One region of the Cellulomonas sp. URHB0016 genome, then DNA from elsewhere that is predicted to be linked to it. Evidence: riboswitches for the same ligand, from Rfam matches in the RefSeq annotation. Region 1 holds a riboswitch; each other region holds the start of a gene.

Evidence for each region. A riboswitch is a leader RNA that binds a small molecule or an ion and turns the genes downstream of it on or off. The one in region 1 is predicted to bind S-adenosylmethionine.
Region 2: it holds a riboswitch for S-adenosylmethionine, as region 1 does, so the genes downstream of both, ACVW07_RS11945 (methylenetetrahydrofolate reductase) here and ACVW07_RS14535 (NADPH-dependent FMN reductase) in region 1, are expected to answer to the same signal.
Region 3: it holds a riboswitch for S-adenosylmethionine, as region 1 does, so the genes downstream of both, ACVW07_RS15495 (rhodanese-like domain-containing protein) here and ACVW07_RS14535 (NADPH-dependent FMN reductase) in region 1, are expected to answer to the same signal.

The regions. Positions count from the first base shown of each region.
Region 1 covers NZ_JBSRZU010000001.1:3,154,422-3,164,615, reverse strand. Annotated here, with positions in the region: gene ACVW07_RS14545 (Fpg/Nei family DNA glycosylase) at 1-484, opposite strand, end outside; gene ACVW07_RS14540 (AAA family ATPase) at 494-2,401, opposite strand; SAM riboswitch class IV at 2,654-2,767, shown strand; gene ACVW07_RS14535 (NADPH-dependent FMN reductase) at 2,783-3,355, shown strand; gene ACVW07_RS14530 (flavin reductase family protein) at 3,352-3,942, shown strand; gene ACVW07_RS14525 (LLM class flavin-dependent oxidoreductase) at 4,238-5,434, opposite strand; gene ACVW07_RS14520 (FAD-dependent oxidoreductase) at 5,431-6,564, opposite strand; gene ACVW07_RS14515 (ABC transporter substrate-binding protein) at 6,736-7,737, opposite strand; gene ACVW07_RS14510 (amino acid ABC transporter ATP-binding protein) at 7,792-8,559, opposite strand; gene ACVW07_RS14505 (amino acid ABC transporter permease) at 8,556-9,620, opposite strand; gene ACVW07_RS14500 (GNAT family N-acetyltransferase) at 9,626-10,194, opposite strand, start outside.
Region 2 covers NZ_JBSRZU010000001.1:2,602,915-2,613,108, reverse strand. Annotated here, with positions in the region: gene hrpA (ATP-dependent RNA helicase HrpA) at 1-134, shown strand, start outside; gene ACVW07_RS11985 (hypothetical protein) at 169-333, shown strand; gene ACVW07_RS11980 (ABC transporter permease) at 470-1,270, opposite strand; gene ACVW07_RS11975 (ATP-binding cassette domain-containing protein) at 1,270-2,220, opposite strand; gene ACVW07_RS11970 (TetR/AcrR family transcriptional regulator C-terminal domain-containing protein) at 2,316-3,743, shown strand; gene ACVW07_RS11965 (DNA-3-methyladenine glycosylase I) at 3,740-4,357, shown strand; gene ACVW07_RS11960 (hypothetical protein) at 4,421-4,639, shown strand; gene ACVW07_RS11955 (ABC-F family ATP-binding cassette domain-containing protein) at 4,652-6,298, opposite strand; gene ACVW07_RS11950 (hypothetical protein) at 6,463-7,770, opposite strand; SAM riboswitch class I at 8,168-8,264, shown strand; gene ACVW07_RS11945 (methylenetetrahydrofolate reductase) at 8,335-9,360, shown strand; gene metE (5-methyltetrahydropteroyltriglutamate--homocysteine S-methyltransferase) at 9,375-10,194, shown strand, end outside.
Region 3 covers NZ_JBSRZU010000001.1:3,367,136-3,377,329, reverse strand. Annotated here, with positions in the region: gene ACVW07_RS15525 (acetyl-CoA C-acetyltransferase) at 3-1,355, shown strand; partial or broken gene ACVW07_RS15520 (3-oxoacyl-ACP reductase) at 1,358-2,720, shown strand; gene ACVW07_RS15515 (MaoC/PaaZ C-terminal domain-containing protein) at 2,717-3,682, shown strand; gene ACVW07_RS15510 (GNAT family N-acetyltransferase) at 3,744-4,331, opposite strand; gene ACVW07_RS15505 (DUF2510 domain-containing protein) at 4,377-5,060, opposite strand; gene ACVW07_RS15500 (aminotransferase class V-fold PLP-dependent enzyme) at 5,211-6,668, opposite strand; SAM riboswitch class IV at 6,711-6,825, opposite strand; SAM riboswitch class I at 6,944-7,046, shown strand; gene ACVW07_RS15495 (rhodanese-like domain-containing protein) at 7,051-7,470, shown strand; gene ACVW07_RS15490 (O-succinylhomoserine sulfhydrylase) at 7,467-8,738, shown strand; gene ACVW07_RS15485 (pyridoxamine 5'-phosphate oxidase family protein) at 8,807-9,286, opposite strand; gene ACVW07_RS15480 (DUF1684 domain-containing protein) at 9,386-10,192, opposite strand.

The DNA.
Region 1 (10,194 bases):
GATCGACCGCGGCGCGGGCCGCGTCGGGGTCCAGCACCTCGCAGGCCGACGGCCCCCGCAGGTCGGCGACCGTCTCCGTGGTGGCCAGCCGGACACGCACCTGCCCCACCGGGTCCGGCGGGAAGTGCGCGAGCAGACCGCCCTCGGCGGACGGCTGCTCGCGCTCGTCCTCGCCCATCCGGACCGCCCGGCGCAGGCGCGGGGCGCCCATGCTCCCGGAGGAGTCGCCGTCGCCGACCGACGAGACCGTGCCGTAGAAGTCCCACGCGCCGTACAGGCCCAGGTGCACCCGCAGCACGTCGCCGGACGCGAACGCGCAGAACAGCTGCTTGCCCACGGCCGACGCCCGCACGAGCTGCTGCCCGTCGAGCCGTCGTGCGCCCGCAGCGAACCGGCCCTGCGGCGAGGAGACGGCGACCTGCCGGCCGACGAGGTCGCGCGTGAAGCGGTGGGCGATGCGGTGGACGGTATGACCCTCGGGCACGCCCGCAGGCTAGTTCACGAGCGAGCCGCGCAGCCCTCCGGCGGTCGGCGCGGCCGACGAGGCCGCCACCCGGACCCGCTCGAAGGACGACGCCTCCTCGAGCTGCGGCACCGGCGGCAGGTCGCCGCCCGTGAGGTGCGCCGCGAGCAGCACGTCCGTGATCTCGTCGCCCAGCAGCTCGTGACGCTCCAGGAGCGCGTCACGCAGCGCCTCGACGAGGTGGCGGTTGCGGGACAGGAGCCGGCGGACGCTGGACCGGGCGTCGTCGAGCACGGTCTCGAGCTGCTCGCGTGCCTTGCCGTCCGCCAGGACGGCGTTGACGAGCGGGCGGTCCGTCGCGAGGAACGACACGAGCGAGCCCGTCATCCCCGCGGCGCCGACCATCTGCGCCGCCGTGCGGGTCGCCGCGGCGAGGTCGCTGGCCGGGCCGGTCGTGGTCTGACCGAAGAACAGCTCCTCGGCGACCCAGCCGCCCATCGCGATCTGCACGAGCCCGCGCAGGTCGCCCTCGGACCGGGTCCACACCTCCTCGCAGTCACCGTGCGCGAGCAGCCCGAGGGCCTCGCCGCGGCGGACGATCGTCAGGACCTCGAGGTGCCGGTTCGGCGCCACGAGCCACGCGGTCACCGCGTGCCCGGCCTCGTGCGTGGCGATGAGGCGTCGCTCGCCCTCCGTGTAGCGGACGGGCTGCCCGATGCCGACCATCTCGGTGATCCGTGCCGTCTCGACGTCCGCGAACGACATGGTCAGCGAGCCGCGGCGCAGCGAGTTCACCAGGGCCTCGTCGAGCAGGTGCTCGATCATCACCGGCGTCCAGCCGTTCGTCGCGGCCGCCACCCGGTCGCGCGCGACCGGGTCGTCGAGCTCGGCGTCGTGCGAGCGGCGGGACAGGAAGTGGTCCACGAGGGCCCGGCGACCGTGCGCGTCGGGCGACACGAACGTGAGGTGGCGGTCGAACCGGCCGGGACGCAGCAGCGCCGGGTCGAGCGAGTCGGCGCGGTTGGTCGCGGCGATGAGCAGGATCGGTGCCTTCGAGGGGCGGCTGCGCGGGATCTGCCGGTGGGCCGGGAGCAGCAGGTTGATGCGGGCCACCAGCTTGTCGCCGAGCTTGGCGGCACCGGTGGGCTCGTCGAACGACTGCATCTGCACGAGCAGCTCGTTGACGACGCCGCCGGTGCCCTCGCTCGTCATCAGGTTCAGGACGGACCCGCGGTGGGGGTCGGAGCCGCTGGCCGACACGCCGGCCGACGAGCTCGCCGACTGCATCCCGCCACGCCGCAGGCCGATCGCGTCGATCTCCTCGATGAAGCCGATGGCACCGCCCTCCGCACGGGCCGCCTTGCGGAGCGCCTTGAAGTACGCGCGGATCTTCTTGGCGGTCGCGCCGTAGTACATGGACTGGAACGACGTCGCCGACACGAAGAGGAACGGCACCCCCGCCTCGGCCGCCATGGCCTTCGCGGTCATCGTCTTGCCGGTGCCGGGCGCTCCCTCGAACAGCAGCCCACGACGCGGGGTGCCGCCCATCTGGTCCGCGAACTGGCGGTGCGTCTGGAACAGGTCGATCGAGCGGCGCACGTCCTCCAGCACCGGGTCGATGCCGATGACGTCGTCGAGCCGCACGTCCACCTGCTCCGGCCGGTACATGACGTGCGGTGAGCGCGACGTGCCGACGGTCGTCAGGAGCATCACCCCGAGCAGGCCCGCGAAGAACAGCGCCGGGACCAGCACCAACGGGTCGACCGCGGGAACGGCCGGCACGATCGAGCGGCCCATGAGGGCGCTGACGATGACGTAGGCCTCCGCGGCGATCAGGACGGCGGCGAGCCGGTACACCCGGCGGCGGCGCATCCGTTCACGGTCGACGGCGATGTCGTGGGCGCCACGGCGGATCGGGGAGACGAGCTCTTCGTTCACGGGGGCGCCTTTCACGGTCCGGCACGCATGAGCGGTCGCGCATGCGGGTCGCCGCACGACGAGCGCGGCCAGCCCATGGTGGAACCGGGCGAACCGGACAGCAATGCGGGAGGAAACGGACCACTCGAACGGCTCAACGCCCCATGCGGTGCCGCGCACCGTCCGCTCGGACGGCCTTCCGGGTGTCCGCACTGCGAGACATCCCGCACAAGCCCTTGCCGCCGCCGCAACCGCTGGTACAAACCGCGGCGAGGTCACGAGCACCAGCGCGAAGCCCCGGCTCGCTGGTCAGCAACCCCTGTCACGACGGGGTGCTCCGGGAGATGACCTGGTCGTACCCCACCCGGGGTGCGGCAATCGTGATCGTGAAGGAGCTGCACCGTGGTCCACCCCCATCCGTCCGTCGTGGCGCTGGTCGGCAACCCCCGACCGGGGTCGCGCACTCGCGCCGCCGCCGAGCACCTCGCCCGGCGGCTGGGTCCGGCGCTCGCCCCCGACCCGTCGGACCTGTCCGGCCCGGCGGTGCCGTTCGCGACCGTCGACCTGGCCGACCTCGCACCGGAGCTCTTCGCCGCCGACCGGCCGCGCGTCGACGAGGCGCTGCGCCTCGTCGCGTCCGCCGACGTGCTGCTGGTCGCGACGCCCGTGTACAAGGCCTCGTACACCGGGCTCCTCAAGTCCTTCCTCGACCTCTACGGCCCCGACGGGCTCGCCGGGGTCGCCGCCGTGCCCGTCGTGGTGTCCGGCAACCCCGCGCACGCGCTCGTCGGGGAGGTGCACCTGCGCCCCCTGCTCGTGGAGCTCGGCGCGACCGTCCCGGCCCGCTCGTTCACCGTCACCGAGGCCGACCTGGCCGACCTCGACCCGGCCGTCGACCGGTGGATCGACCGCGCCGGCGAACCCCTGCGCCGCTCCCTGGGCGGTGTCGCGACCCTCGCGGAGGTGCTCCGATGACCACCGAGATCCTGCGTGCCCTCGACGCCGACCTGGCCGAGCAGGACGAGCCGCAGCTCACGCCCGACGAGTACAAGGACGTGTTCCGCCGGCATCCCGCGGGCGTCGCGGTGGTGGCGCTCGTCGACACCTCGCCCGAGTCCGACGACGGCCGTGACTCGTTCGAGGGCGTCGACGGTCCCGGCCGGCTCGTGGGCTTCACCGCCACCTCCGTGATCTCGGTGTCGGCCGAGCCGCCGCTGCTCGCCTTCTCGCTCGCGTCCACGTCGTCCTCCTGGCCTGCGGTGTCCCGGGCCCGGACGCTCACGATCAGCTTCCTGTCCGGGTCCCAGGACGACGTGTCCGCCCGGTTCGCCACCCACGGCATCGACCGGTTCGCCGCCGGCGGCTGGACCGCCCTCGACACCGGGGAGCCCGTCATCGACGGGGCCGTGTCGTGGGTCCGCGGCCGGGTCGTGCAGCGCACGCCCGTCGGCGGGTCGTACCTGGTGTCCGTGCGGGCCCTGTCCCACGGGACCCACGACGTCAGGCCGCTCGTCTACCACGACCGGACGTACCACCAGATCGGCGACGACTACTCGATCTGACCGCCCGACCCACGACGCCCGCCCCCTGGCCGCACGGCCGGAGGGCGGGCGTCCCGCTTCCCACCAGCCACCCGCACCCGGCCGCCCGGCCACCGGGCCACCCGGCCGCCCGGCCACCGGCCGCCCGGCCCACCGCCCGCCCGGCCCACCGGCCGCCCGGCCCACCGGCCGGCCGTGACACCGGTGCTTGGTGGTGAAGGGCGGCAGGAACTGCCGGTCTTGCCCCCCTGTGCCGTTCTCACCAGCGACGTGCCGCGGCCGGCCCAGGGCACGCGCGGGTCCGCGGAAGCTGGCGTCAGGCGGTCGTGGTGGCCAGCGGGCGGGTCGACGTGGCCGGCCAGGCGGCGGCGAGGAGCTCGTACGAGCGTGCCGTGTCGGCCGGGTCATGGGTGATGGTGGTGAGCAGGAGCTCGTCGGCGGCGGTCACGCGGGCCAGCGTGGCCAGTCCGGCAGCGACCTCGTCGGGCGTCCCGACGAAACGGGTGTCGACGCGGTCACGGACGAGGTCCTGCTCGGCCGCGGGGCGGTCCGCCCACCGGGTCGTGGTGCCGGGTGCCGGGTACGGGATCGCGCCCTCGCCGCGCCGGATCGACAGGACCCACTCGGCGAACGGGTCGGCGAGCGCGTGGGCCCGCGCCGCGGTGCCGGCGGCCAGCACGTCCGCCGAGACAACCACGTAGGGCTCGTCGAGCACGCCGGGCCGGAACGCGGCACGGTACTGCTCGACGGTCTCCAGGACCGTCGACGGGGACACGTGGTAGTTCGCCGCGAGCGGCAGGCCCAGCTCACCGGCGACCCGGGCGCTCTCGCCGCCGCTCGACGCGAGGACCCACAGGGCGAGGTCCGAACCCTGGGCGGCGGGGACGGTGGCGGGGCGGCCGACGTCCGTCCGGGCGGCGCCGCGCACCACGTCGAGCACGGTCGAGAGCTCGGCGGTGAACGACCCGGCGGCGCGACCCGCCCCGACGAACCGGACCTGCGCGAGGATCCGCTCGAGCAGCGGACCTTCGTCGAACGCGACGGGCGGTGTCGCGGGGACCAGGAGGCCGTCGACCACGCGCTCGGGCGTGGGTGCCGGTCGGGTTCTGCGGGCGGTCGGTGCCGCACCCGCACCGTCCGCGGTGCCGGCCGGGGCCGGCGGCGGGAACGACGACCGGCCGAGGCCCAGGTCCACGCGGCCGGGGTGCAACGCCGCGACGGTCCCGAACTGCTCCGCGGCGACGACAGGGCTCGTCGAGCCCAGCAGCACGGCCGCGGACCCGACCCGGATCGTCGACGTGGCACCCGCCACGAGCGCCGCGAGCACGGCCGGCGCGGCGGACGCCACCCCGGCCGCCAGGTGGTGCTCGGCGAACCACACGCGGCGGTAGCCGAGCCGTTCGACGAGCCGCGCCCGGTCGACGGCGGCCCGGAGCGCCTCGGCACCGGTGCCGCCCGCCCGGACAGGGGCGAGGTCGAGCACGGACAGCGGGACGGGGCGGTGGCCGGTCATCGGTTCTCCAGGGGGGCGGTGCTGAGCGAGCGGACGGCGCCGGCGGTGCTGACGCGGCGGACAGGGCCCGCGAGGCGGGCGGGGCGGACGGCGCCGGCGAGGCGGGCGAGGGCGAACGCGGGGTGTGCGGCGTGCGCGGGCTCGTCGGCCGGTTCCGTCGCGAGGTCGGCCAGCAGCCGGCCGACGGCGGGTGCGAACTTGAACCCGTGGCCGGAGAACCCGGCGGCGACCACCACGGGCCCGCGGCGGTCGAGCACGAAGTCGCTGTCCGGTGTGGTGGTGTACGTGCAGGAGACGGGCGCAGGGACGGTCGGGTCGACGCCGGGCAGCCACAGCTCGGCATACCTCTGCAGGTCGGCAAGCTGAGCGGGCTCGGCCGTGAACGACCGGTGGTCGGGGTCCGTGACGGGTCCCACGCCGTGGAAGCCCACCTTGATGCCCTCACCCGGCGTGGCGAGCCCGTAGGTGCCGCTCGGCCAGGGCGCGGGGTCGAGGGGCTGATGGGTGAACGACGGCCACGCGCCCTCGTCGGGTGCGCCGGGCAGCAGCGGGAAGTGCGCGGGCTGCTCCTGGGTGACGATCAGCGACGGGGCCAGGTCGAGCCCGAGCAGCGGCCCCACGAGCCCCGCCGTCCACGCGCCCACCGCGACGACGGCCGAGCGTGCCCGGACCGCTCCGGCGGACGTCTCGAGCAGCACGCCGGACCCGTCGGCGACGACCCGGTGCACCTGGACGCCGTGCCGGACGTCGGCGCCGTGCGCGCGCGCGGAGGACTGCAGCGAGGTGACGGCACGGTCCGCGTGGAGCCGTCCGGCGGTGGCCGTCTCGTGCAGCACGGACCCCTCGAACCGCAGGCCGGGCCAGCGTTCCTGCGCCGCCGCCGGTGTCAGCCACTCGTGCGGCACGCGTCGGGCCGCGAAGGACGCCGCGATGCCGTCGTGCCGCACGCCGTGGCTCACGCCGCCGGTCAGGGTGAGGACGGTGGGATCGTCGAGCGTGCGCCACAGGTGGAGCGCCTCGACGGCGAGGTCCACGTACTCGGGCCGGTCGTAGGTGGTGCGGTAGATGCGCGACGCCCCGTGCGAGGCACCCCGCACGTGGCCCGGCTCGAACCGTTCGAGCAGCAGCACGTCCCGCCCCGCGCGCGGCGAGCTGCCAGGCGGCGGCGGATCCCATGACACCGCCGCCGACGACGACGTGATCCACGACGTGCACGAGCTCCTCCGGGCGTTCGCGAGAGAGAAAGGTGGTCGGCCGGGTGTCCCCCGACTCCGGCCGACCACCGCGAGCGACCGGTCGGGTCACTCGGTCTTGGGGAGCCCCGGCGGGTTCGTCTCGGGCTTCTCGATGGCCTCGGCGGTGAGACCCCAGCGCGCGAGGACGTCGGCGTACGTGCCGTCGTCGAACGCGTGCTGCAGGGCCGCCGTGACCGCCGGTGCGAGCTCCGAGCCCTTGAGCGTGGCGACGGCGATCTGCGCCGTCAGGGGCCAGCCGCCGTTGAGCGTGCCGACCACCTTGTACTGGTCCGGCGCGGTCGCGGCGCTGTAGGCGAGGCTCGCATTGGGCCCGACGTAGGTGTCGAGGCGGCCCGACTGCACCGCCAGCAGCACGTCCGAGTAGGCCTCGTAGTACTCGGGCTCGCCGCCCTTGATCGGGTCGAGGCCGTTCTTGATGTTCTCCTCGTTCCAGGCGAGCAGGATCTTCTCCTGGTTGGTGCCCGAGCCGACACCCACCGTGAGACCGGCGATGTCCTTCGGCTCCTTGATCTCCTTGATCTTGCTGTTCGCCGCCGTGATCCAGCCGAGCTGGTCGTTGCGGTAGGAGGAGAAGTCGTACAGCTCCTTGCGCTCCTCGGTGACGGTGACGTTGGAGACCACCGCGTCGACGTCGCCCGACTGCAGGGCCAGCGGCCAGTCGGCCCACGCCTTCTGCTCGAGCTCGAGCTCGAGCCCGAGCGCGTCGGCGACGAGGCTCGCGATGTCCGTCTCGTTGCCGATCGGCGTCTTCTCGTCGTCCGCGAGGAACCCGAGGGGCGGCGCGGCACCGGCCGTCGTCGCGACCTTGAGGACGCCGGACGCCTTGACGTCGGCGGGCAGCAGCGCGACGGCGTCGTCCGCGACCGTGGTGTGGATGCGGTCCTGGTCGGGGCTGGTGTCGACCTGGAGGCCGCCGGCGGCGGCCGGGCTCGCGGACGAGCCGGCGGGCTCCTCGGCAGCGCTCGATCCCGCGCACGCGGCGAGCGCCAGCAGGGGCACGACCGCGAGCGCGGTCAGGAGCCTGGTGCGTCGGAAGGGGGCAGTCACGGGGGTGTCTCGCTTTCCTGGGGTCGATCGGGGGGCGATCGGGGGTGGGGGCGGTCAGAGGACCTTGTCGAGGAACGCGCGGGTGCGGTCCTCCTGCGGGTCGTCGAGCACCTGGGCGGGGCTGCCCTGCTCGACGATCCGTCCTTCGTCCATGAAGACGACGGTGGTGGCGACCTCGCGGGCGAAGCCGATCTCGTGGGTGACGACGACGAGGGTGGTGCCGGTCGCCGCGAGGTCGCGGATCACGTCGAGCACCTCGCCGACGAGCTCGGGGTCGAGCGCGGACGTCGGCTCGTCGAACAGCACGACCGACGGCTTGACGGCGAGCGCGCGGGCGATGGCGACGCGCTGCTGCTGCCCGCCGGACAGCTGGCGCGGGTAGGCGTCGACCTTGTCGCCGAGCCCGACCCGGACGAGCAGGTCACGGGCCTCGACCTCGACCTCGGACCGCCGCCTGCCCTGCGCGGACACCGGCGCCTCGACGACGTTCTCCAGGGCCGTGAGGTGCGGGAACAGGTTGAAGGACTGGAACACGAACCCGATGCGGGTCCGCTGCCGGAGGATCTCCTTCTCCTTGAGCTCCTGGAGCGCACCGTCGGACCGCGTGCGGTACCCGATGAGCTCGCCGTCGATCTCGATGAACCCGCGGTCCACCTTCTCGAGGTGGTTGATGGCCCGCAGCAGGGTCGACTTGCCGGAGCCCGACGGCCCGAGGATCACGGTCACCTCGCCGGGACGGACCACCAGGTCGATGCCGTCGAGCACCTCGAGCGTGCCGTAGGCCTTGTGGACGCCGCGGACCTCGACGAGCCCGGCGCTCATCGCGCACCCCCGACCTGCGCGGAGCGGCGGGTCCGGACGAGCGCGCTGCGGGCGGACCGCGAGCCGTAGCCCGGCGGGAGGCCGGCGGGCAGCGGCGCACCGGTGACCCGGGACCAGCCGACGCCGAGCCCCCACCGGGCACGCTGCAGCGGGGTCGGCGGGAGCTGCCGCAGCGCCCCCTTCGCGTAGTGCCGTTCCACGTAGAACTGGATCACCGTGAGCACGGTCGTGATGACGAGGTACCAGATGCCCGCGACGACGAGCAGCGGGACGACGCGCTGGTTGCGGCCGTAGATCACGCCGACGATGTAGAACAGCTCGTTGTACGCGAGGACGTAGACGACGGACGTGCCCTTGACCAGGCCGATGATCTCGTTCACGGCGGTCGGCACGATGGTCCGCATGGCCTGCGGCAGGATGATCCGCCGCTGCTGCACGGACCGCGGCAGGCCCAGCGCGGCGGCGGCCTCGTGCTGGCCCTGGTCGACGCCGAGGATGCCGGCCCGCACGATCTCCGCGGAGTAGGCGGCCTGGGACAGCCCGAGGCCGAGGATCGCGGCGCCGAACTTGTCGATCACGTCGAGCGTGTCGAAGCCGGTGAACGACGGGCCGAAGGGGACACCGAGCGTGATCGTCGGGTAGAGGTACGCGAGGTTGTACCAGAGCAGCAGCTGGAGGATCAGCGGCACCGACCGGAACACCCAGGTGTACGCCCAGGACACGCCGCGCAGCAGCGGCGACCGGGACAGCCGCATGAGCGCCAGCACGGTGCCGAGGCCGAACCCGATCACGGCCGCGGCGGCGGTCAGGCGCAGGGTGCCCCACAGCCCTTCGAGCACGGAGGGCCAGGTGAGGTACTGCCCGACCACGCCCCACTCCCACTTCGAGTTGGTGAGGAGCGAGCTCAGGACCATCGCGAGCAGCACACCGACGACGGCGGTGGCGACCCAGCGGCCGGGGTGGCGGGCGCCGACGACGCGGGGCTGGTCCGTCGTCGGGCGGGCGGGGGTGCGGTCGACGACCGTGCGCGGCTCGTCGTGCGGCAGGGAGACCGTGGACACGGCGGTCACCTCTCGGTGGGCTGGGGGTCGGGGACGAGCCACTTCTCGAACGGGAGGGGGCCGATCTGCTCCGGGTCGGCCGCGGTGTCGAACAGCGGCGTGTAGCCGGCGCGGACGTACAGCGCCGCCGCCTCGGGCTGCCGTGGCCCGGTGGTGAGGTAGAGGCGCGGGTAGCCGGCCGCGAGCGCCCGGCGCTCCAGCTCGGCCAGCACCCGCCGGGCGAGGCCACGCCGCCGGTGCGCGGAGTGGGTCCAGATCCGCTTGAGCTCCGCGGTCGGCACGACCGGGACGCCACGCTCGTCACGTCCCCCGGGCCGGGCGGACCGGGCGATGTCCCCCAGCTCGGGCTCGGTGCGACGGCGGAACGCCCCACCGGCGACCGCGCCGCCGTCCTCGACGAGCAGCACCAGCTCCCCGCGCGGCGGGGCGAACTCGTGGGCGGGGTACCGCTCCAGCTCGGCACGCAGGTCCGCGACGCGCAGCCGGTCCGCGTACCTCGACGCGTACTCGACGGCGAGCTCGTCGAGCATGGGGCGCACGCTCGGGTGGTGCAGGGGCACCGACCGGAACTCGG
Region 2 (10,194 bases), 550 kb from region 1:
ACCGGGCGGCGGCCGTCGACGACCTCCGCTGGTTGGTGGAGGAGCTCCGCGTCAGCCTGTTCGCCCAACAGGTCGGCACACCCGTCCCGGTCTCCGCGACCCGCATCCGCAAGGCCCTGGCCGCTCTGCCGTGACCTCGTGTTCAGAGGTGCCTCGGGGCCGTCAACCGTGAACATCGTCGAGGGTGATTCTCCGACCGGCACGCGCGGCACCGCCACCGACGTCCCCGTAGGCCGCCTGTGGCTCGATCGGCCGACCTTCGGGTCCTGGGAGCAGCTCGCCGACCCGGACTACGGCCTGCCCACCGACGCGGACTACGCCGCCCGCCGCTGACGCGTCACACCGGTGACGCCCCCGCTGGCCACCCGGCACGTCGACGCCCACGGGACCACCCGCCGTGCTGCTGTTCCGCTCGCCGGCGTGGGAGCAGAAGAGGGCGGCGGCGGCCGACCGTGCGGGCGCGGGGGCGTCAGGCGGCCCGGCGGAACAGCACTCCGGACGCGACCCGGCTCACCAGGAGGATCCCGACGAGCCAGGCGAGGGCCTGCCACGCCGCGGACCCGACGGGCATCCCGAGCAGCAGCCCCCGCACGGTGTCGGTGACGGGCGTGATCGGGTTGTGCTCGGCGATGGTCGAGAGCGCGGACGGCATGGTGTCGATCGGCACGAACGCGCTGGACAGGTACGGCACGAACAGGATCACGAACGTGAACCCGCTGGCCGCCTCGGGCCCGGACACGACGAGCCCGATGGCGACGCCGACCCAGGTGAGGGCCAGGGCGTACAGGGCGATCATCCCGAGCGCGCCGAGCCACTCCAGGGGCGACGCCTGCGGGCTGAACCCGACGAGGAACGCGACACCGAGCACGAGCGCGGTGGACACCGCGTTGCGGACCATGCTCGCGACGACGTGCCCGGTGAGCACCCCGGTGGCCCGGATCGGCATCGACCGGAATCGGTCCATGATGCCGTTGGTCTTGTCCGTCGCGACCTCGACGGCGGTGTTCGCGGCGGCGTACCCGGCGGTGAGCAGGACGATGCCGGGCACCACGAAGTCGACGTAGTCGCCGCCGGAGTCGATCGCCCCGCCGAACACGTAGACGAACATCAGCAGGAGCATCACCGGCAGCAGCACGGAGATGAACACCGCGTCGACCTGCCGGGTCGAGCGGCGCACGCACCGCCAGATCAGGGCGTAGGTGTCCCGGACGTGCAGGCTGCGCGGCTGCGAGGACAAGAGGAGGTCGGGCGCGAGCGCGGTGGTGGTCATCAGGACTCCCGGGCGGCGGAGGGGGTGGTCGGGTCGGGCGTGGCGGCGCCCGCCGGCACGAGCGCGTCGGCGCCCTCCGGCTCGACGGGCCGCCCGGTGAGGTGGAGGAACACGTCGTCGAGCGTGGGCGAGCGGACCTGCCAGCTCTCCACGTCGACGCCGCGCCGCTCGATGTCGGCGAGGATCCGCCGCACGTCGGGCACGGACCCGTCGGTGGGCAGCAGCTCGGCGGCGCCGGACCGCAGCACGACCTCGACGTGCGCGGACCCGACCGACCGCTTGAGCTCCGCGGCTGTCCCGTCGGCGATGACCCGCCCGTGGTCCATGACGGAGATCCGGTCGGCGAGCTGGTCGGCCTCCTCCAGGTACTGCGTGGTGAGCAGCACCGTCGCACCGTCCGCCACCACGCCGCGGATGACGTCCCACAGGTCGTTGCGGCTGCGCGGGTCCAGCCCGGTGGTCGGCTCGTCGAGGAACACGACCTGTGGGCGGCTCAGCAGGCTGACGGCGAGGTCGAGCCGGCGCCGCATGCCGCCCGAGTAGGTCTTGACCACGCGACGGGCGGCGTCGCCCAGGTCGAACAGGTCGAGCAGCTCGGCGCAGCGGGTGCGGATCTGCCGCGACGGCAGGTGCCCGAGCCGCGCCATGAGGCGAAGGTTCTCCTGACCGGTGAGCAGCTCGTCGACCGCCGCGTACTGGCCGGTGAGGCTGATGGCCGCCCGGACCCGCGCCGGGTCGCGGAGCACGTCGGCGCCGGCGACGTGCGCGGTGCCGGCGTCGGGCCGGAGCAGGGTGGACAGGATGCGGACGGTCGTCGTCTTGCCGGCGCCGTTGGGGCCGAGCAGGGCGAGCACCTCGCCGCGGCCGACGTCGAGGTCGACGCCGTCGAGCACGGTCACGTCGCCGTAGGCCTTGCGCAGGCCGCGGGCGACGACGACGGGAGCGGTCATCTCGGGTCTCCTTCTCGAAGGACAGTTCTGTGTACGACATAAACTGTGTGTGTAAGTCATACACAGTTATAGGATCGGCCGTCAAGGGAGGTCCCGTGGACGAGCAGCAGGATCCGGACGCACGCCGAGAGACCGAGGCGCTGCGCCGCGACCGCGTGAAGGCCGAGCGCGTGGCCCGGCGCGAGGCCGACAGGGCCCGGAAGGACACGGAGAAGGCCGCCCGCGCCGCCGAGCGTGATGAAGCGCGTCGCCGCCAGGACGCCGAGCGGCTCGAGCGCGACCTGGCGAAGGCCGATGACGACATCCAGCGCGAGCGGGCGAAGGCGGAGCAGGACCTCGAGCGTGAGCGGGCGAAGGCCGACCAGGACATGCAGCGCGACCTGGCCAAGGCCGAGCAGGACATCCAGCGCGACCTGGCCAAGGCCGAGCAGGACACCCTGCGTGAGCGTGAGCGTGCCGAGCGGGAGCAGGTCAAGGAGGCCGAGCGCCGCAAGGCCGAGAGGGAGCGGGACGCGCGGGACGCCGCCCGCGAGGCCGGCCGGGCCCTGCGGGAGGCGGAGAAGGCGGCCCGTGCGGCGGCGCTCGCCCAGCAGAGGGCCGCCCGGGAGGCCGAGAACGCCCGCCGGCAGGCGCTGCGCGCGGAGCAGGAAGGCGCGCACGAGGGTGCGCGGGCCGGCGCTGAACCCGCTGCTCCCCTCGACCTCACGAGGCTGCCCGCCGACATCGCCGTCCTGTGGCGCACCCCGGAGCCCGCCCGACGAGGGCCCCGACCCAGCCTCACGCTCGAGCAGATCGCCGACGCCGGCATCGCCCTGGCCGATGCGGAGGGGATCGGTGCCGTGTCGATGGCCCGCCTCGCCGAGTCGCTCGGCTTCACCACGATGTCGCTCTACCGGTACGTCGCCTCGAAGGACGAGGTGCTCGCCCTCATGACCGACCGGGCGGGCGGTCGCGCACCGTCCGTCGGTCCCGAGGTCGGCGGCTGGCGCGCGCGGCTGGAGCTGCTCCTCGGGCTGTCGCAGCCCGTGGTGCGGGCGCACCCGTGGATGGCGCAGACGTCGTCGGTGCTGCACTCTCTCGGGCCGAACCGACTCACCTGGATGGAGGCGATGCTCGCGGCGCTCGACGACGTGCCCCTGTCCGAGGCCGAGAAGCTGCAGGCGGTCGGGGCGCTGTCGGGGCACCTGCTCGAGGAGCTGCGGATCGTCGACGCCCTCACCGAGCGGGCCCGTGAGACCTCGTCCTCCGAGGTCGCGGTGACGGGCGACGTGATCCGCATGCTGGCCGGCGCCGACGAGCACCCGGCGCTGCTGCGGGCCGTCGACGCCGGCGCGTTCGACGTGTCCCCGGTCCCGGCCGACGACGAGACGCTGGGGTTCGGCATGGTGCTGCTGCTCGACGGCATCGAGCGGCTCATCGAGCGGGCGTCGAGCCGTCCACAGGCCACGGCCGAGGGGACGGACGCACCGGGCGACGACGAGACCACCATCGTGTCGGACAGCGCAGGCACACTCGCCTCATGACCACGGACGTCCCGCCGCCTCCGGCCGGCCGCTGCTTCGGCGACGGCAACCCGCTCTACGAGCAGTACCACGACGAGGAGTGGGGCAGGCCGGTCCACGGCGAGCACGCGCTGTTCGAGCGGCTCGTCCTCGAAGGCTTCCAGTCGGGCCTGGCCTGGATCACCGTGCTGCGCAAGCGGCCCGCGTTCCGGGAGGCGTTCGCCGGCTTCGACGCCGAGGTCGTCGCACGGTTCGGGGAGGACGACGTCGCCCGGCTCATGGCGGACGCAGGCATCGTCCGCAACCGCGCGAAGATCGACGCCACCATCGCCAACGCCCGCGCGTTGCGCGCCCTGCACCAGACCGGCCGGACGCTGGACGCGGTGATGTGGTCGCATGCGCCCGACCGGGCCGAGCACGTCCGGCCTGCCACCTGGGTCGAGGTCCCCGCGTCCACGCCCGAGTCGAAGGAGCTCGCCAAGGAGCTCAAGTCGCTCGGCTTCCGCTTCGTCGGGCCCGTCACCGCCTACGCCGCGATGCAGGCGTGCGGGCTGGTCGACGACCACCTGGCCACCTGCCCCGCCGCCGTCGTGGCGGACGGCTGCTCCGTCCGGGCGGCTACTCCCACGGGGTGACGGGTTGGGTGAAGCAATGAGCCGGATGTCCGCAGGTCAGGGCGACAGGACTACAGTCCCCGCATGAGCGAGATGCCCGAACGTGAGGGGCGACTCGACGCCATCCGTGCGGCCGAGGACGCCCTGCGGGTCCCTGCGGACCCCGACCCCCTGATCCTTGCTGCCGTCCGGGAGGGGCTCGACGCCGTGCCGGCCGGGTCCCCGACCTCCTGGTTCGACGTCCCGAGCCAGCGCAACCGCGCCCGTCCGGCAGGCACGCTGCACAACCGCCGGAGCCGCTGAGCCGTCAGCGGCTCACTCCGGCGTGACCTCCGTGACCTGGCCGTCCTCGACGTGCCAGCGCCGGGTCAGCCGCACGGTCTCCAGCATCCGGCGGTCGTGCGTGACGAGCAGGATGGTTCCCTCGAACGAGTCCATCGCTGCCTCGAGCTGCTCGATCGCGGGCAGGTCGAGGTGGTTCGTCGGCTCGTCGAGCACCAGCAGGTTCACACCGCGCGCCTGCAGCAGCGCCAGCGCCGCCCGGGTGCGCTCACCGGGCGACTGTGACGCCGCCGGCCGGTCCACGTGGTACCCGCCGAGCCCGAACTTCGCGAGCAAGGTCCGCACGTCGGCGGTCGTCCACTCGGGGACCTCGCGCGCGAACGCCGTCACCAGCGACTCGTCACCCTCGAAGGCCCGCCGGGCCTGGTCCACCTCGCCGACGAGCACCCCGGCACCCTGGTCCACGACGCCCGACGTCGGCGCCAGCCGGCCGAGCAGCAGCGCGAGCAACGTCGACTTGCCGGCGCCGTTCGGACCGGTGACGGCCACGCGGTCCTTCCAGTCGAGCTGCAGGTCCACCGGCCCGAGGACGAAGTCGCCGCGACGGACGACCGCGTTCCGCGCCACCGCGACGACGGCACCGGACCGGGGTGCCGTCGCGATGGACATCTGGAGCTGCCACTCCTTGCGCGGCTCCTCCACGACCTCCAGGCGGTTGATGAGGTTCTCCGTCTGCCGGGCCTTGGCCGCCTGCTTCTCGGAGGTCTCGCCGCGGAAGCTCTTGACGTGCTTGTCGTTGTCGGACGCCTTGCGGCGCGCGTTCCGGACGCCCTTCTCCATCCAGGCCCGCTGCATCCGGGCCCGCGCCTGCAGCGACCCGAGCCGGGCGGAGTAGTCGTCGTACGCCTCCCGCGCACGGCGGCGGGCGATCGAGCGTTCCTCCAGGTAGGCGTCGTAGGTGCCGCCGTAGGCCGTGACGCGCTGCAGGCTGCGGTCGATCTCGACGACCGTCGTGACGGTGCGGGACAGGAACTCGCGGTCGTGGCTGACCACCACGATCGGCGCCTCGGACCGCTGCACGAACTCCTCCAGCCGGTCGAGGCCGGCGGCGTCGAGGTCGTTCGTCGGCTCGTCGAGCAGGTACACGTCGTAGCGGGACAGCAGGAGCGCCGCCAGCCCGACCCGGGCCGCCTGCCCACCGGACAGCGCGGTCATCGGCAGGTCGAGGTCGACCGCGAGGCCGAGGTCGTCGGCCACCGACCCGAGGCGCGACTCGAGGTCGGCGCCGCCGAGGGCCAGCCAGCGTTCGAGCGCCTCGGAGAACTCGTCGTCGGCACCGGGCGCCCCGCGGCCCAGCGCGTCCGCGGCGGCGTCCATCTCCTCCTGGGCCCGCGTGACGCCGGTGCGCCGCCCGAGGTGCTCGCGGACCGACTCACCGTCGACGCGCTCGACCTCCTGGGCGAGGTAGCCGAGCTGGGCGTGCGCGGGCGAGACCGCCACCGAGCCGGCGTCGGGGGTGCGCAGGCCGCCGAGGATCCTCAGGAGGGTCGACTTGCCGGCCCCGTTGGGTCCCACGAGCCCGATGACGTCGCCCGGGGCGACGACGAGGTCGAGGTTCGAGAAGAGCTCACGATCGCCGAACCCGGCACCGATCCCCTTGGCCTGGACGGTCGCTGACATGGGCCCATCCTCTCCCGCGGAGCCCACCACCCGACGACCGTGTCACCCGGCTGCTGTGTGACGAGCGATCACCCCGCGTCCTGCCGGACCAGCTCACGGTCAGCAGGAACCGCCGACCGGGGTGCCGGACCCGGTGGCGGAGACGTCATCACCTGGTCGAGCCGCTACCTGACGATGAACCGATGGATCGGCGTGGGGCTCGTGTTGCCTGCCCTGTCGACGGACTCCACGTACAGGACGTGCGGGCCTGCCGTCGTCGGCGTGTACGAGATCGTCGCGCTGCCACCGAGCGACACGGCCGCGGTCTGGTCCATGGCGTCGCCGTCGAACGAGTACTTGTACGCGACGACGTCGCTCGAGGAGCCCGGCGACAGGGTGAACTGGCCGGTCAGCCCGATGCCGCCGCCGGCGACGTCCTTGTCGTACACACCTGGCTGGCCCTGGACCGGCGTGATCGACGGCGAGTCGGGGGCGACGAGGTCCACGGTGAGCTCGCAGGGGACCGTCGAGATGCCCACACCGGACCGTGCGTCGAACGCAAGGGCGCGCCAGCGGTACGTGTGCCCGTCCCGCAGGACCTCGGCGTTCACGGTGACCTTGTGCTCCGCGCCCGAACCCTGAGGAGCGGTGCTCCCGGTCCAGACGACACCCCGCGCCGCGCCGTCGATCACGTCGAACACGTCGAACCGGCCGTAGAGCGAGGTGCCGTCCGGGTGGGCAAGCGTCGCCACCAGTGTCGGCGTCTCCGAGCGCATGAACGGCCGGCCCTCCCCCATCACGCACGCAGTGCGCGGATTCTCCGTACGCAGACCGGCCGGCGGGTACGGTCCGTGCTTGGTCTCCGCCCTGGTGCCCCCGCGCCACGGGAAAGGCCGCAGCTGCGTCGTGACGGTGTCACCGCACGAGGAGCCGGCGGCGTCCGCCGTGCTGCACAGCCCGACGCCCTCGGCGTACGCCGACCCCGCCGTCGCGTCCTGCTGCAGCGAGGCGCTCACGCCCGGGTCGACGGAGACCGGCCGGACGGTGTCCGGGTCGGTGAGCAGCATGTCGCCGAGCGTGGCCACGACCGCCCTGTCGGACACCTCGACGGGTGCCGCCGCGACGGTCTCGGCACCGACCGGTGCCGACGCGAGGCGCGCACGGCCGCCGGTCGCCTCGGCCGCGCGCTGGACAGCCGGCTCGTCGGCGAGACGCTGCCGCGCACCGGTGCGGAGGCGGGGCCCGGCCGACGGAGGGCTCGAGGCGTCCCACGAGGTCGACGGCGGACTGGTCCGAGCCGTCTCGCCCGACGCGCTGAGCGCGTCGAAGCCGGCGCCGTCCGGGTCGCATGCGAGCGCGTCCACTGCCGCGTCGGTCTCGACCGATCCCGGGCAGCCCGGGAGAGGGGCCGTCGCCCCGCTCGTCAGGGGCGCGGCCGACGCCGTCGTCCCCACGAGGACCAGGGCCAGCAGCGGCACGAGTCCCTTCCTCACGACTGCACCCGGCACGATGACCTCCTCGACGACACGCGGCCGGGACGTGACCGCACCGTCCGCCGGCAGGACGACCCACCGCGCAGCGGAACATCTTCGGTGCGGATACTAGGAGGTACTGGACGCCCGTATGGGTCGCTTGCCGATGTTCCATGTCCCAGCGGTCCGGGGTGCCGACGCCGATCGGGCCCGTGGCCTCGGCGCCTGGCGCCGCCACAGACCGGAGCGCTTCGTTACCCTGGGCCGGGACGGCCGCCGTCATCCTGCCCGGGCCGGCGAGCGGAGTGCGGCGGCTGGCGGGCAGACGGCCGCATCGGCGGAGGGACACGCAGCGGACACCTCCGTCTCACAGAGCGAACATGGTTGCTCAGCATGTGGTCGTCGCGTAGCATCGCGGCAACCATCCAGAGCGGCCGAGAGACCTGGCTCGACGACGCCGCAGCAACCCCCCTCCTCGTCGAGGGTGTGGGTGCTTCCGCCAGGGTCGATGGAGAGCGACATGTCTGTGCCTGACCCCCGACCCCGCACCCGCCGGTGTCACCACCGGTGCGCCCGGGCTGCCCTGTGAGTGCGACGACGACCGCCGCGACCGCGAGCGAGCGTGTGACCGGCGTCCACGTCGCCGAGTCGCCGCGCCCGCGCGCTGCCGTGGACCGGCCGACGGTGTCGTTCGAGCTGTTCCCGCCGCGCAACCCCGACGCCGCACCGCGGCTGTGGGCGACCATCCAGGCGCTCGAGGCGGTGCACCCCGACTTCGTGTCCGTCACCTACGGGGCCGCCGGCAAGACACGGCTCACCACGCGCGCGTTCGTCAGACGGCTGCTGCGCGAGACGTCGCTGAACCCGATCGCCCACCTGACCTGCGTCGGGACCTCTCGCGAGGAGATCACCACGATCGTCGAGGAGTTCCTCGACGAGGGAGTCCGGTCGTTCCTCGCGCTGCGCGGCGACCCGCCCACCGACCAGGACGACTGGCAGCCGCACCCCGACGGCCTCAACACGGCGAGCGAGCTCGTGGAGCTGCTCCGCGACCTCGAGCAGCAGCGGTGCGCCGACAGCCCCTCCCAGGCGGTCCGTGCCCGCGTCCGGCCGCTGTCGGTCGCCGTCGCCGCCTTCCCGCGCGGCAACGCGGCCACCGGCGGCACCCGCGCGCAGGACGTCGCGAGCCTGCTCGCCAAGCAGCAGGCCGGCGCGGACTTCGCGATCACGCAGGTGTTCTTCGACGCCGACGCCTACCTCGGTCTCGTCGCTGAGGCACGGGACGCGGGCGTCACCATCCCGATCATCCCGGGCATCATCCCGACCACCGACCCGGCCCGCCTGCTGCGCGTGCAGGAGCTCACCGGGGTGCCGGTGCCGCCCGACCTGCTGGACCTGCTGGGCTCGGCCGACGACGAGCTCGACCGGCACCGCCGGGGCATCCGCGCCAGCGTCGACCTGGTCCACGGCGTCCTCGACGGCGGGGCACCCGGCATCCACGTCTACACGTACAACCAGCACCACGCCGCGCTCGACCTGCTCGAGGGCGCCGACCTCGACGGAGGAGCTCGGACCCGCCGTCACCCCAATCCGTCAACGACCGACCTCTGAGGGACCGACACACCATGACCAGCACCCCCACGTTCCCCGCCGGCTCCGTCCTGGGATACCCCCGCATCGGGCCGCGCCGTGAGCTCAAGAAGGCCATCGAGTCGTTCTGGGCCGGCCGTTCCACCGCGGACGAGGTCGAGGCCGTCGCCGCCGACCTGCGCCGCCGCACGCGCACCCGCCTGGCCGAGCTGGGCCTGCGGACCGACGTCCCCGCCATCCCGAGCGCCTTCTCGTTCTACGACCACGTGCTCGACGCGTCGGCCGTGGTCGGCGCCGTGCCGGCCCGCTTCGCCGACCTGGTCGACGAGAACGGCCGCCTGGACCTCGCGGGCTACTCGACGGTGGCCCGTGGCCGCGGCGACGACCTGCCGCTCGAGATGACGAAGTGGTTCGACACGAACTACCACTACCTGGTGCCCGAGATCGGCCCGGACACCGCGTTCCGCTACGCGAGCGACCGCCCGGTGCGCGAGTTCACCGAGGCACTGGCCGACGGCGTGCTGACCCGCCCGGTCATCGTCGGCCCGGTCACCTACCTGGCGCTGGCCAAGGCCGCCGAGGGCTCGCCGGAGGGCTTCGCACCCATCGACCGCCTGCAGGACCTCCTGCCGGTGTACGCCGAGCTGCTGCGCGACCTCAAGGCCGCCGGTGCGACGTGGGTCCAGCTCGACGAGCCGGCCCTGGTGTCCGACTCCATCGAGGTGCCGGCCGACCAGCTGCTCGCCGCGGTCGTCGAGGCCTACCGCGCACTCGCCACCGACCTCACCGACCGCCCGGCGATCTTCGTCGCGGCCCCCTACGGCGACCTGGGCCCGGCGCTTCCGGTGCTCGCCG
Region 3 (10,194 bases), 210 kb from region 1:
TGATGGCAACCTCCACCCCGAACTCCCCGGCCACCGGCTCCAGCCAGGGCACCGGCACGGCACCGCGACGTGCCCTGGTGCTCGGCGGGAACCGGATCCCGTTCGCCCGTGCCGGCGGCCCGTACGCCCATGCGAGCAACCAGGACATGCTCACCGCCGCGCTCGACGGGCTCGTCGCCCGGTTCGGGCTGCAGGACGAGCGGATCGGCGAGGTCGCCGCCGGCGCGGTGCTCAAGCACAGCCGGGACTTCAACCTCACGCGCGAGGCGGTGCTCGGCTCCGCGCTGTCCCCGGAGTCCCCGGCCTACGACGTGCAGCAGGCCTGTGCGACCGGGTTGGAGACCGTGGTCTCCCTGACCAACAAGATCCGCCTCGGCCAGCTCGATTCCGCGATCGCGGGCGGCGTCGACACCACGTCGGACGCCCCGATCGCCGTCTCCGACCGGCTGCGCCGCGTGCTGCTCGACCTGTCTCACGCCAGGACGCCCGCGCAGAAGCTCGCCGCCGCCGCGCGGCTCCGGCCGAAGGACCTCGCCCCCTCCGCACCCCGCACCGACGAGCCGCGCACCGGCCTGTCGATGGGCGAGCACCAGGCGCTCACCACCGCGCAGTGGGGCATCACCCGCGAGGCGCAGGACGAGATCGCGCTGCTCAGCCACCAGCGGCTCGCGGCCGCCTACGACGCCGGGTTCTTCGACGACCTGGTGACGCCGTTCCGCGGCCTGGTCCGCGACGCGAACCTGCGCACCGACACGTCCATGGAGAAGCTCGCGAAGCTCCGGCCCACCTTCGGTCTGAGCCTCGACACCCCCGCGACGATGACCGCCGGGAACTCCACGCCGCTCAGCGACGGCGCGTCCACCGTGCTGCTCGGCTCCGACGAGTGGGCCGCGGCGCACGACCTCACGCCGCTCGCCGTGGTCGTCGACGCCGAGGCCGGGGCCGTCGACTTCGTGCACGGCGTGGACGGGCTGCTCATGGCCCCCGCGTTCGCGGTGCCGCGGCTGCTCGCCCGGAACGGGCTGACCCTCGACGACTTCGCGTACGTCGAGATCCACGAGGCGTTCGCGTCGACCGTGCTCACCACGCTCGCCGCCTGGGAGTCCGACGAGTTCGGCAAGGAGCGGCTCGGGCTCGACGGGGCGTTCGGGACCGTCGACCGGGCCCGGCTCAACGTGCACGGATCCTCGCTGGCCGCCGGGCACCCGTTCGCCGCGACGGGCGGCCGGATCGTCGCGACGATCAGCAAGGAGCTGCACCGCCGGAAGGCCGCCGACGGCGGGACGCCGCGGGCGCTCGTGTCCGTGTGCGCAGCCGGTGGGCTGGGCCTCACCGCGATCCTCGAGGCGGCGTGACCATGAGCTCGTCCGACACCTACCTCACGCTCGTCAACAACGGGGTCACCGGCAAGATCGCCCAGCAGCTCGGGCTGCCGCAGCCCGCACCGCTGCGCCGGTTCCGCCCGGGGCAGCCGCTGCTGGACGGTCCCGCGCTCGTGCTCGGGGACGGTGCGGACGCGGACACCGTCGCCGCGCTGCTCTCCGGCGGCCCGGGGGCCGGCTGGGACCTCGACGTCCACCGGCACCCTGGGCCGGACACCCGGTACGCCGCGGTCGTGCTCGTGCTGACGGAGGTCGTGCACCCCACGGACCTCGGCGCGCCGGTGCTCGCGGCCGCCGGCGTGCTCAAGGGGCTGGCTCGCGGTGGTCGCGTCGTCACCGTGTCCCGCGAGGCGGCTCCCGACGACGCCCCCGCCGTGGCCGCTGCCCGGCAGGGCGTCGACGGGCTTGCTGCGGTCGCTCGCGAAGGAGCTCCGTGGGGGTTCCACGGGCAACGGCGTCGTGCTGCGCGCCGACGTGCCGGTGACGGCACCGTCCGCCCTCGGGGCGCTGCGGTTCTTCCTGTCGCGGCGGTCCGCGTTCGTCGACGGGCAGCTGCTCGTCGTCGACTCGGAGGCGGGCACGCTCCCCGCCGACTGGGACCGGCCGCTCGTCGGGCGCGTCGCGGTCGTCACCGGGGCGGCCCGGGGCATCGGTGCGTCGATCGCGGACACGCTCGCCCGGGACGGCGCGACCGTCGTGGCCGTCGACGTGCCCGCCGCAGGCGAGCAGCTCGCCGGTGTCGCCAACCGGGTGCGCGGCACGGCCCTGCAGCTCGACGTCACGGCCGACGACGCCGGAGCGCGCATCCTCGAGCACACGCTGCAGCGGCACGGCCGGCTCGACATCGTGGTGCACAACGCCGGCATCACGCGGGACAAGCTGCTCGCCAACATGACGTCCGACAAGTGGGACTCCGTCCTCGCGGTGAACATCGCGTCCCAGCTGCGGATCAACGAGGCCCTGCTCACCTCCGGCGACTTCACCGACGCGCCGCGGATCGTCTCGCTCGCCTCCACGTCGGGCATCGCGGGCAACCGGGGGCAGACCAACTACGCGGCGTCGAAGGGCGGGGTCATCGGCATGGTGCGGGCGACCGCGCCGCTGCTCACCGCGTTCGGAGGGACCGCCAACGCGGTCGCCCCCGGCTTCATCGAGACCGACATGACGGCCCGCATCCCCGCGCTCACGCGGCAGGTCGCCCGGCGGCTCAATTCGCTCCAGCAAGGCGGGCTGCCGGTCGACGTGGCGGAGACCGTGGCGTTCCTCGCGTCGCCCGCAGCAGGCGGGGTCGTCGGACGGGTGCTGCGCGTGTGCGGGCAGAACCTGGTGGGCCAGTGACATCGACCGTCGTGCTGCCCGCCGTTCCCGGGCTCGGCGGGCTCTACGCCCGCGGTGCCGGCGCGTCCGGGCGGCTGGCCCTCGCCCGACGGCTGGGCCGGGCGCCCGACGTCCTGCCCGACGTCGCGTACGAGGTGCACGGGGTGCAGGCCGACGCCCGGCAGCTCACCGAGTACCAGCACCTGCTCGGGGAGGCCGCGTCCGACCGGCTGCCCGCCGGGTACGTGCACGTGCTCGCCTTCCCCGTCGCGACGGCCCTGATGGCCCGCACCGACTTCCCGCTGCCGCTCGCCGGGCTCGTGCACCTGGCGAACACGGTCACGCAGCTGCGTCCCGTGACGCTCGGCGACATCCTCGTCGTCCGCGCGTCCGCGGAGCGGCTGCGGCCGCACCGCAGCGGCACGCAGGTCGACCTCGTCATGGAGGTGCACGTGGAGGACGAGGCCGTGTGGCGGGGGGTGTCGACCTATCTCGCGCGCGGCGTGCGCCTGCACGGTGACGACCCGACCACCACCCCTGCGAACACTCCGGCGGCCGCCCCGGACGACGAGCGTCCACCCTTCGTCCCTCCGGCGCCCACCGGGTGCTGGCGCCTGGCCTCCGACACCGGACGGCGCTACGCCGCCGTCTCCGGCGACCGCAACCCGATCCACCTCTCGGCGCCGACCGCCAGGGCACTCGGCTTCCCCCGGGCCATCGCGCACGGCATGTACACGGCGGCCCGCGCGCTCGCCGACGTCGGCGCGGCACGCGGTGAGGCGTTCTCCTGGTCGGTGGACTTCGGCAGCCCGGTGCTGCTGCCCGGGACGGTCACCGTGCGGGTCGCGCACGACGACGCCGGCTTCCGTTTCGCCGGCTGGGACTCCCGCTCCGGCAAGCCCTACCTGACGGGCACGGTCAGGCCGCTGCCGGCGCGACCGGCGGGCGACCGCCCGGCGGCGCCGACCGGTAGCTCGGGCTGAGGTCGCCGGCCCGACGTGGCCGACCGTCGACCGCGCGGCGTGTGTGGCGGTGCGGCGCCCGTCAGACGAGCCCGGGGGTCGTCGTGAGGCGCGCCAGGAGGGCGTCACGGGCCGCCGGCCACTCGTCGGCGAGGATCGAGAAGTAGGCGGTGTCACCGCGGGTGCCGTCCGGTGCGAGCCGGTGGCTGCGGAGCACCCCTTCCGGCGTGGCACCGAGGCGGGTGATCGCCGCGATCGACCGGGCGTTGCGGGCGTCGGCGCGCAGCGCCACCCGGGCACATCCCCACGTGTCGAACGCGTGCGTCAGCATCAGCAGCTTGCACGCCGGGTTGTTCGACGTGCCCCACCACCGCGGTGCGTAGTACGTGTGGCCGATCTCGACGCGCGCGAGCCGGGGCTCCCAGTCGTAGAACGACGTGCTGCCCCGGACCTCGCCGGTCGCTGCGTCGAGCACGGCGAACGCGAGCCGGCCGGGCGTCGCGGTCGCGTCCGCGATCGCCGACGCGACCGCCGCCGCACCGACCGGCACAGGGGACGTCATCCCGCGCCACAGGTCGTCGTCGATGAACGCCGCGAGCTCGGGGGCGTGGCACGCGGCCAGCGGGACCAGCCGCGCGCCGAAGCCCTCGAGTGTCAGGTCGTGCAGCATCCGGCGATGGTGCCACAAGGCGCCGGACGGTACCCGGTGCTCTCGTCAGCCGCCGACGAACGACAGGAGGTAGACGAGAGCGCCGAGGCCCGAGAGGACCAGGCCCGTGACGGCCCGCGCCGTGCCGACGGCCTTCGGGTACCCCTCGGCCTTGATGCGCCTGGCCTTCTGGAGGGCCTTGATGCCGACGAACACGGCCAGGCCGGAGGCGATCGCGTAGCTCGTGAACACCAGGATCAGGACCACGGCGATGCCGGCGATGAGCGCACCCGTCGCCAACCCGTTCTTGGGCGCCTCGACCGGCCCGGTCCCGGCGCCGGCGCCGGACCAGTCGGCCACCGACGGGCCGGACGGGTAGGCGGGGACGCCGGTGGGCTGCCCCGCGGTCGCCCCTGCGGGCGCCGGGTACCCGGGCACGCCGCCCGTGATGCTCGGGTAGCCGGGGACCCCCGCGGGCACCGTCGGCCGGTCGCTCGTGCCCGGCGCCTGGAAGCCGCTCTGGGCGTAGGCGGCGGTCGCGCGTGCGTCCTCCTGCTGGTGGGTCGGCTGCCCGTGCGGCGCCACCGGCGCGGTGGGCGCCTGCTGCGTGGGCTCCTGCTGCGTGGGAGCTTCCTGCGTGTGCTCCGTCCACTGGGCGCCGTCCCACCAGCGGTGGGTGCCGGGGACGTGCGGGTCCGGGTACCACCCGGCGGTCGGGGTGCTCTCGGCCTGGCCGTACACGGTGCTCATGCGGTTGTTCCTCGTCTCATGTGGTCGCCGGGGCCGGCGTCTGACGGAGCAGGTGATGCGGTGACGGTCAGGGGCGATCGTCCGGACGCCGGTACCGGAGGTCCGGGCGGCAGCCGCACACCCTCGCATCGGCACGTCGGGTCGGGGACTTCACTCAGGTCGATGTGGGGAACGGCAGGACGGCCATCGGGTCAGTCGTCGAGGGCGGGGCCGCACGCGGCCGCGGCGGGTCGCGGCCAGGTGGTCCAGGCCGTGCACCTCGACGAGGGGGCGGGTGTCGTCCACGACGGACCAGCACGCGTCGACGATCTCGTACCGCGACGTCGGCCCGGTCGTGAGGTACGCCTGCAGCGCGGCGACCAGCCGGTCGACCGCCTCGCTCGTCGACCCGACCCCGACCGACGCACGGATCGCCCCGCCCGATGCGCCGAGGTGCGCCAGCAGCGGGTGCGCGCAGAAGCGTCCGTCGCGGACGCCGATGCCGTGCTCGGCGGACAGGTAGGCCGCCACCAGGCCGGCGTCGTGCCCCGGCAGGGTGAACGTGACGACCCCGACCGGCTGGGCGGAGTCGGGCCAGATCCGCGCCACCTCGACGCCGTCCACGGCCGTCAGACCGTCGACGAGCCGGGTCCGCAGCGCGTCCTCGTGGGCGGCGAGCGCTCCGGCGGGAAGGGCCGCGAGCTGGTCACAGGCCTCCGCGAGCGCGATGGCTCCGAGCACGTTCGGCGAGCCGGCCTCGTGGCGGGCCGGGGCGGGCTGCCAGATCGTCCGGTCGGACCGGACGTCCCGCACCGCACCTCCCCCTGCGAGGTAGGGCGTCCCGGCGTCGAGCCAGTCGCGGCGGCCCACGAGCGCGCCCGCACCGAACGGCGCGTACGTCTTGTGGCCGGAGAACGCCACGTAGTCGGCGTCGGTGGCGGTGAGCGAGAAGCCGCGGTGCGGGACGAGCTGTGCGCCGTCCACGGCGACGCGGGCGCCGGCCGCGTGCGCGAGAGCGACCACCTCGTCCAGCGGCAGCGCCTCGCCCGTCACGTTCGAGGCACCCGAGACGGTGACCAGCGCGTAGGGCAGGCGGGCGAGCTCGGCGCGCAGCGAGTCGAGCGTCGCGGCGACGGTCGACTCGATCGGCAGGATCGTCGTGGTGTTGCCGTGGCCGCCGCCCGAGTGCACCCAGGGCAGCAGGTTCGCGTGGTGCTCGACGTCCAGGACGAGCACCCGGCCGCCGGCGGGCACGACGCCGGCCAGCAGGTTGAGCGAGTCCGTGGTGTTGCGGGTGATGATCGCGACGTCGTCGGACCGCGCGTCGACGAACCGGGCGATGGCCTGCCGGGACGACTCGTACAGGGCCGTGGACACCTGGGACAGGTAGCCGGCGCCGCGGTGCACGGAGGCGTACAGCGGGAGGACCTCGGTGACGCGGGCCGCGACGGCCTCGAGCGCGGGGGCGCTCGCGGCGTAGTCGAGGTTGGCGTAGACGCGCTGGGTGCCGTCGACAAGCGGCACGGTCGTGTCGCCACCGACGACGGGGAGCAGCGGCTGGACGGTCGGCGGGGTCGACGCGGTGGCGGCGACCCCGGCACACGACGAGCGCTCGGCGGTGACGGTCATGATGGTCCTCCAGAAGGCTCAGGGGGACACCGTCGGTGGTGGACCCCGCGCTTGCCGGACACCGGGCGGCGTCCAGCCAGGTCGTCACCCGGGGCACCCCACCGCGGAGGAGGGTTGCCGGCCAGCGAGCCGGGGCTTGACGCTGGCACTCATGACCTGGGACGAGGGTCGCCAAGGTCCCCCGGTCGTGTCAACGACACGCCCGGGCTGTCTCGGATGGCGGGACACTCTGTCCACCAATTGGAGCGTGTTGTCCGCTCCGCGTAGCATCGCCCGCACCATCCAGAGCGGCCGAGAGATCTGGCTCGACGACGCCGCAGCAACCCGCGGGCACACCACGTGCCCGGCCGAGGGTGCTACCGCCAGGACCGATGGAGGCGACATGGGCTACGCAGGTGACCTGACCCCGCAGCAGGCGTGGGAGCTGCTCACGACGGACGAGCGCGCGGTCCTCGTCGACGTGCGCACCGATGGCGAGTGGCGGTCGATCGGCATCCCGGACGCCGCCGCGATCGGCGGGCGCGCCGCGCTCGTCGAGTGGGTGCAGGCACCGTCGGGCCGCCCGAACCCGCAGTTCCTGCAGCAGCTCGGCGAGGCGGGCCTGGAGCCCGGCGACGAGCGTCCGGTCGTGTTCCTGTGCCGCTCCGGGGTCCGCTCCATCGCCGCGGCGCAGGCTGCGACGGCTGCGGGCCTCGGCCCTGCCTACAACGTGCTCGAAGGCTTCGAGGGCGACGTCGGCCCCGACGGGCAGCGCGGGCACCAGGGCTGGCGTGCCGCCGGCCTGCCGTGGCGGGCGCTGTGAGCGGCCGGCAGGACGGCGTCCGCGTCCCTGGTCCGCTCGACTGGGACGACCGCCGGGTCGACCGCTCGTCGCTGCGTCCGGACACGCTCGCCGTGCGCGGCGGGCAGGTCCGCTCGGAGTTCCACGAGATCTCCGAGCCCGTGTTCCTCACGCAGGCCTACGCGTACGACTCGGCCGCCGAGGCGGAGGCCGCGTTCGCCGGCGAGCGGGACCGCTTCCTCTACTCGCGGTACAACAACCCGACGGTCTCGACCTTCGAGGAGCGGCTGCGGCTGATCGAGGGCGCGGAGGCGGCCTACGCGACGGCGACCGGGATGGCCGCCGTGTTCACCGCGCTCGCCGCCGTGCTGCAGCAGGGCTCGCGCGTCGTCACCGCCCGGGCGCTGTTCGGCTCGTCGGTCGTGATCTTCGACGAGATCCTCGCCAAGTGGGGCGTGCGGACCGACTACGTCGACGGGCACGTGCTCTCGCAGTGGGAGGAGGCGCTGTCCACCCCCGCGGACGTCGTGTTCTTCGAGACGCCGTCCAACCCGATGCAGGACCTCGTCGACATCGAGGCCGTGAGCCGCCTCGCGCACGCCGCCGGGGCGCTCGTGATCGTCGACAACGTGTTCGCCACCCCGGTGCTCTCCCAGCCGCTCACCCTCGGGGCGGACGTCGTCGTGTACTCCGCGACCAAGCACATCGACGGTCAGGGACGCGTCCTCGGCGGCGCCATCCTGGGCAGCGAGGAGTACGTCCGCGGTCCCGTCCAGACGCTCATCCGGAACACGGGCCCGTCGCTGTCGGCGTTCAACGCCTGGGTGCTGCTCAAGGGCCTCGAGACGCTGTCGCTGCGCGTGCGCCACCAGACGGCGTCGGCCCTGCGGCTGGCCACGTGGCTCGAGGAGCAGCCCGGGGTGTCCCTGGTCCGCTACCCGTACCTGACGTCCCACCCGCAGCACGAGCTCGCGCTCGCGCAGCAGTCCGGCGGCGGCACCGTGGTGACGTTCAACCTGCGCGTGCCCGAGGGGGCGTCGGTGGACGTGGCGAAGAAGGCCACGTTCGGGGTGCTCGACTCGTTGCGGATCCTCGACATCTCGAACAACCTCGGCGACGCGAAGTCGATGGTCACGCACCCGGCGACCACCACGCACCGCAAGCTCGGAGCCGAAGGCCGGGCCAGGGTGGGCATCGCGGAGTCGACGGTCCGGCTGTCCGTCGGGCTCGAGGACCCGGACGACCTGATCGACGACCTCACGCAGGCGCTCGGACGGCTGCCGGACTGACGCGACCGGTCTCCGGCTCTGACCCGGCCGGCGCGCTGCCGCGGGTCAGAGCCGGCGCGACGGTGGGGTCAGAGCCGGACCGTCTCGTTCTCGCCGCCGTCGTAGCGTTCGTGCTTCACCTTCGCCTTGACCAGGCTGAGGACGGTCGCGAGCCGGCCGCCGGCCGAGTCCCAGTACTCGGCCGTCTCGCCGTGCACGACCACCAGGACCAGGCCCGGCGTCTCCGGACCGTCGGGGTACCACGCCTCGGCGGTCGCTCCCCACAGCTCGCGGGCCTTCGCCGTGTCGCGGACCACCTCGGCGGGCCCGGACACCGAGACCCACGACGAGCGGTCGGCGAACGCGGCGTTCGCCGGGCTGCCGTGCTCGATCTCGTCGACCTTGTGGCTGTCGGCGTCGGCGAAGAACCACAGGTCACCGTCGAAGTCGACGTCCTGCACGCCCATCGGCCGGCTCACGAGCCTGCCGTCGGCCGCGACCGTGGTGAGCATCGCGATGCGGGCGTCCTTGATGAGCTCGGCGACCTTCGCCACGTCGTCCTGCGACATCGCGACCTCCTCGTCGGGGGCCTCCGGGCGGAGGCGGTCGGGCCACCGTAGGTCGACGGGGGCCCTCGCGCATCCGCGCCGGAGGATCGCCTCAGAGCGTCAGCGCACCCACTGCTCCCCCGCCTCGACGGACACCGTGAGGACGTTCTCCGGGGGCGGCACCGGGCAGGTCGCGAACTGCGTGAGGCCGCACGGCAGGTTCGCCGCGTGGTTGAGGTCGAGCGTGACCGTGCCGTCGCCGGAGACCGGGCCCAGCGTGAGGGACCGCGACGCCGGGTAGGTGGTGACGCCGCTCGTCGCGTCGCGGAACAGCACGCCGAGCCCGCGGGCGCCGTGGTCGAAGACCGTGAGCGCCTGGTCGATGCCGTCGATCGCGAACCGCACCACACCGACCGCGGTGTGGTGGTGCTCCAGGCCGTCGACGACACCGCCGGTCGTCACGCGGCGCGGCTCGTCGAACCGCTCGAGGCGGCCGGTCACCACCCAGCGCTCGTCGGGCGCGTAGGCCGGGATGCCCTGGAACGCGGCGAGCTGCGGTGCGAGCGGGTCGTGCACGCGCACGATCACGTGGCCCGTGCGGCGCGCGACCTCCAGCAGCAGGTCGCCCGAGCGGACCTGCAGGCCCGGGGCGCCCTCGACCGGGTCGAGCTCCGCCCGGCCGTCGACGACGCTGCCGTCGGGCAGGGTGAGTCCCTCGGCGTCGAGCGCCTCGATGCGGGCCGGTCCGCCCTGGGGTGCGGACCACCGCCCGGGGATGCCGGCCAGGACGACGGGCTCCTCGGTCAGCCAGTGCAGCGCCGTGATCGCGACCCAGCCGTGGGGGTCGCGGTAGTAGGCCTCGCGCTCGTCGTGCCAGGTCTGCCAGTCGGCGGCGAAGGTCGAGGTGCGGTCGGTCGTGGTGGTCATGG